2 regions of the Stenotrophomonas sp. 169 genome follow, and region 1 is predicted to be linked to the other one. Evidence: riboswitches for the same ligand, from Rfam matches in the RefSeq annotation. Region 1 holds a riboswitch; the other holds the start of a gene.
The links. A riboswitch is a leader RNA that binds a small molecule or an ion and turns the genes downstream of it on or off. The one in region 1 is predicted to bind cobalamin.
Positions count from the first base shown of each region.

Region 2: linked by a shared signal. The riboswitch ahead of btuB (TonB-dependent vitamin B12 receptor) and the one ahead of metE (5-methyltetrahydropteroyltriglutamate--homocysteine S-methyltransferase) in region 1 are both predicted to bind cobalamin.

Region 1 covers NZ_CP061204.1:290,770-292,966, forward strand. Annotated here, with positions in the region: gene metE (5-methyltetrahydropteroyltriglutamate--homocysteine S-methyltransferase) at 1-892, opposite strand, end outside; cobalamin riboswitch at 1,111-1,342, opposite strand; gene ICJ04_RS01130 (hypothetical protein) at 1,418-2,197, shown strand, end outside.
Region 2 covers NZ_CP061204.1:546,199-548,395, forward strand. Annotated here, with positions in the region: gene btuB (TonB-dependent vitamin B12 receptor) at 1-934, opposite strand, end outside; cobalamin riboswitch at 1,051-1,267, opposite strand; gene ICJ04_RS02325 (histidine phosphatase family protein) at 1,433-2,020, shown strand; gene ICJ04_RS02330 (TfoX/Sxy family protein) at 2,186-2,197, opposite strand, start outside.

The DNA of each region.
Region 1 (2,197 bases):
TGTTGCGCCCGTTGACCAGGCCGGCCGACAGCACGCGGTCGGCCGGCAAGGCGTTCAGCACGGCATCCAGCTGCTCGGGCGCGCGCACCAGGTCCACGTGCAGGCCCTCCACCGGCAGCGACGTGGCCAGGGCCAGGTTGTCGTCCAGCGCCCCGAAGTAGGTAGCCAGCAGGAGCTTGGGTCGCGCTGCCGCGTTCGCACCCAGCACCGCATACGCGCGCTCGAACGCCCCCTGTGCCGCCGCATCCAGGTCCTGCACCAGCAGCGGTTCGTCCAGCTGCACCCAATCGGCACCCGCTGCCTTCAGGTGCGCCAGCAGGTCCACATAGGCCGGCAGCAGTGCGTCCAGCAGGTCCAGCGCGGAAGACCCATCGGTCGTCTTGGCCAGTAGCAGGAAACTCACCGGCCCCAGCACGACCGGGCGGGTGTGGATGCCCAGTGCCTTGGCCTCGCGGAATTCGCTCAGCGGCTTGTCACCGCGCAGGGCGAACGCCTGCCCGGCCTGCAGTTCCGGTACCAGGTAGTGGTAGTTGGTGTCGAACCACTTGGTCATCTCCAGCGCGTGCAGGTCGATGCCATCGCGCTGCAGGCCGCGGGCCATCGCGAAATACGCGGCCAGCGGCTCACGTTCGGCAAGTGCGCGGTAGCGCGTGGGAATGGCGTCGAACAGGAAGGCGGTATCCAGCACCTGGTCGTACAGGCTGAAGTCATTGCTCGGCGGCACGTCGACACCTGCGTCGACCTGCAGTTGCCAGTGGCGTGCGCGCAGTGTGGCGGCGCTGGCCTGCAGGGTGGCGGTGTCATCCTCGCCACTCCAGTGGCGTTCGAGAGCCCGCTTCAATTCGCGCTTGGCGCCGATGCGGGGAAAACCCAGGTTGGTAACGATAGTCATTGCAGCGTGTCCTCATTGCATGTCGGCATTGAGGAACGAAGGAACCGCAGGACGTCGCGCGCCGTTGCCGGCCTACGCCCATCCTGCCAGCGACCTTCGCCCCCGCGGGCGAACCGGATGCCGTGGACAGGTGCACGTGCCGACGCATCCCGCAGGCGGCGGGACGGCATGGGCCCGGGCAACCTCCCCGCGGAGATTCCAGGTCAGATCGGGGGACGGTCGTGTCCCCCGGCCGGGGCCGGTATTCGGGCTGTTGGACACGGGCGTTACCGCCCACCTAGTGTCCGCCGCTTCCCAGGCGTTGGCCCAGTGCTGTTGGCGGAGGTCGTTTCCATTCACCGCTGCGGGGCAGCTCCGGAATGCGTGCACAGGGCACGGTCACCGGATTCCCGTTTAAATCCATCCCTTCATCCGAATGAAGCGATGGATACCTTCGGCGACCACACGTTAGGCCGAAGCGGCTGCGCGGTCAAGCGCCGTTTCGGTCACCCTGCATCCAAAGTGCCGCCTGCGCCGTATATGCCCATGAGCCCCCTGCGGACCCACGCCATGCGCGCCTCTTTCGCCCCGTTCCTGTTGCTGACCGCCTTCATGCCCCTTGCCGCGGGTGCGGCCCTGACCCGCGTGGAGGGCGTAGCGGTGTCGCCCAAAGAGGGGCGTCCGCTCTACCGCGAGACCCACTACCTGCAGGACGTGGACGGGCGGCAGGCGCGATTGGTGCTGTATCGCTGCACCGACGGGCGGGCCTTCGCGCGCAAATGGATGCCGCCCGCCACCGATGCGCAGGCGCCGGATTTCGACTTCGTCGACGGGCGCGACGGACGCCGCGAGTCGGTGCAGCGGCAAGGGAGCAAGCGGGTAGTCAGCATCCGCTCCGCTACCGCCGCGGCCGAACAGGGCAAGGCGCTTGAGATGCCGGCCGGGGGGGTGATTGATGCCGGATTCGACGCCGCCGTGCGTGCGCACTGGTCAACGCTGCTGAAGGGCGACACCGTGTCCTTGCCGTTCCTGCTCACCAGCCGCCAGCGCTGGGTGCCGGTCACGCTGCGCCGCGTCGCCGCCATCGACTGGCAGGGGCAACCGGCCGAAAAGCTGCAGATGCAGCTCGATGCCTGGTTCGGCTTTGCGGTGCCCGCCGTGAGCCTTGTCTATGCCCGTGAGGGTCGCCGCCTGCTGGAGTTCGAAGGCACCGGCAACGTGCGCGATGCCAACGGGGCGTGGCCGCAGGTCCGCGTACGCTTCAAGGATCCGCCGCAGGCCACCGATGACAACGCGCTTGCACAGGCGCGCGCGCAGCCCCTGGTG
Region 2 (2,197 bases), 260 kb from region 1:
GCTGTGTCTGTGCACGGCCGAACGCATCGAACGGGCCGCTGTTGTCGGACTCGTTGTCGCTGCGGCCGATGTTGGCGGTCACGGTCAATCGCTCAGAGGGGGCATAGCGGACCTTGCCAGCCAGTACCTGCTGCAGGGTCTCGGAATAGTTGTAATAGCCGTCGTAGTGGTTCTCCGCTTCGGCGCGCAACGCGCTGCCCTCTACGGTCCACTGGTCGTTGACGTGGTAGCCGCCGCGCGCGCTTTTGGACAGGTTGCGGTAGCCGTCGCGGTCTGGCTCATCCGCGCCGCAGCCTTGGAAGGTGGCCGCCGAGCCCCGGCAGGCATCGATGCCATCGCTGTGCTGGTAGGCGATATCGATGCCGAACCAGCCCCGTTCCGTTCCCCCGCCGATACCACCGCTGGCCTGGCGAAGTCCGTTGCTGCCGCCGCCCAGCTCCAGGCGCGGTGCGAATCCGCCTGTGTTGCGGCGGGTGAATATCTGCACGACGCCGCCAATGGCATCCGCGCCATACAGGCTGGACTGCGGCCCGCGCACGATCTCCACGCGCTCTATCTGCGCCAGCGGCAGGTCCTGCAGCATGGCCAGGCCGAAGTCGGCGGTATTGATACGCACGCCGTCCACCAGCACTACGGTGTGCGACGAGTTGGTGCCGCGCAGGAACAGCGAGGTCTGCTTGCCGAGCCCGCCGGTGTTGGTCAGGTTGATGCCGGCGCGGCCGCGCAGCAGGTCCTGCAGCGAGGTCGCCTGGCTGGATTCGATTGCGGCGCGGTCGATCACCTGCGCCGGGTTGAGGCTGTCGGTCAGCGCGATCGGTGTGCGCGTGGCGGTGACCAGCACTTCGTCGAGCGCGGTCGCTGCGTTCTGCGCGTGGGCAACGCCCGGCAGTGCGGCAAGCACGGCCAGGGAAAGGATTCGGGACTGCACTGACATGAGGGAACTCCGGCTGCCGCGCACGCCCGCGCGGACATAAAGGGAGCTGCAGCACGTGGGGCTGGGCGATGCGCACCGCGAATGCTCGCGATGGCCGTCGCCGATGCCCACCGCATCGCAACCTGGTGCTTCCTGGCCGGTCTCCGGGCTTGCCGTCGGTGGGAACCCACCGGGCGGACGCCTTCCCATGCTGGGCACAGTGGCGTGATGTCCGCTTGTGACGCGCTTACCGTTGCGGGGGCAGCGCCGGAGTGGCATCTCACGATGTGTCACCGGCTTCCCGTTTCAACCTGCCAGCTTGCGCCGCAGGTCACCTTGAAGTGCGCGCAGTCTAAGCGATCACACGCGGCAATGCAGGGCGATGCGGCCGGTGCACTAGAATGGACTCTGTTTCGTTCCAGATCTGCCGATGACGTCGATGCCGTGTTGTGTTGTTCCCCTGTTCGAACGCCTGGGCGTGCGCCCGCTGATGCACGACAGGCACACCGGGGGCGGGCGATGATCCTGGACCTGGTGCGCCATGCCAGTACCGGACGCGATACCCACCTGGACGGACGCACCGATCCACCGTTGTTGGCTGGTGCGCATGACGGTCTGTGTGCCGCCTATGACCTGCACGAATGGGAGCGTGTGATCTGCTCGCCCCGCCTGCGTGCACTACACACCGCCGTGGCGCTGGCCGTGCCGCGAGGGCTGGAGGTGCAGCCGGACGCGGAGTGGGAAGAGCTGGACTTCGGCGACTGGGATGGTGTGGCCATCGACACGCTGCCCGAGCAGGCACTGCTGGGCTTTCATCGTGATCCGCACGCGTTTCCACCGCCGAACGGCGAAAGCTGGGGACACTTCGAGCGACGGATCGCGCGCGCGCTGGATCGGTTGTTCGATGCAGAGGAAGCCGACGATGCGGCGCCAACGCTGATCGTCAGCCACGGCGGTCCGCTGCGGATGGTGCTGTCACAGGTATGTGGGTTGCCGGTGGCCCTGTGCTGGGCGTTGCGTATCGACCACGGCACGCGGCTGCGGCTGCGGGTGGAGCGGGGCGACGGCGGGCTGTGGGGCGAGCTGCTGGAGCTGCAACAGCCGTGATGCGGTCGTTGTAGCGCCGAGCCACGCTCGGCGGAATGTCCCCGCGCGCGGCCCGCTGCGCTCGCCGACCATGGGTCGGCGCTACCGGGAAGCGGCGCGTCGTGCTCGGCGGGATGTGTCCGCGTACGGCCCGCTGCGCTCGCCGACCTTGGGTCGGCGCTACCGTCAGTCCTGCGT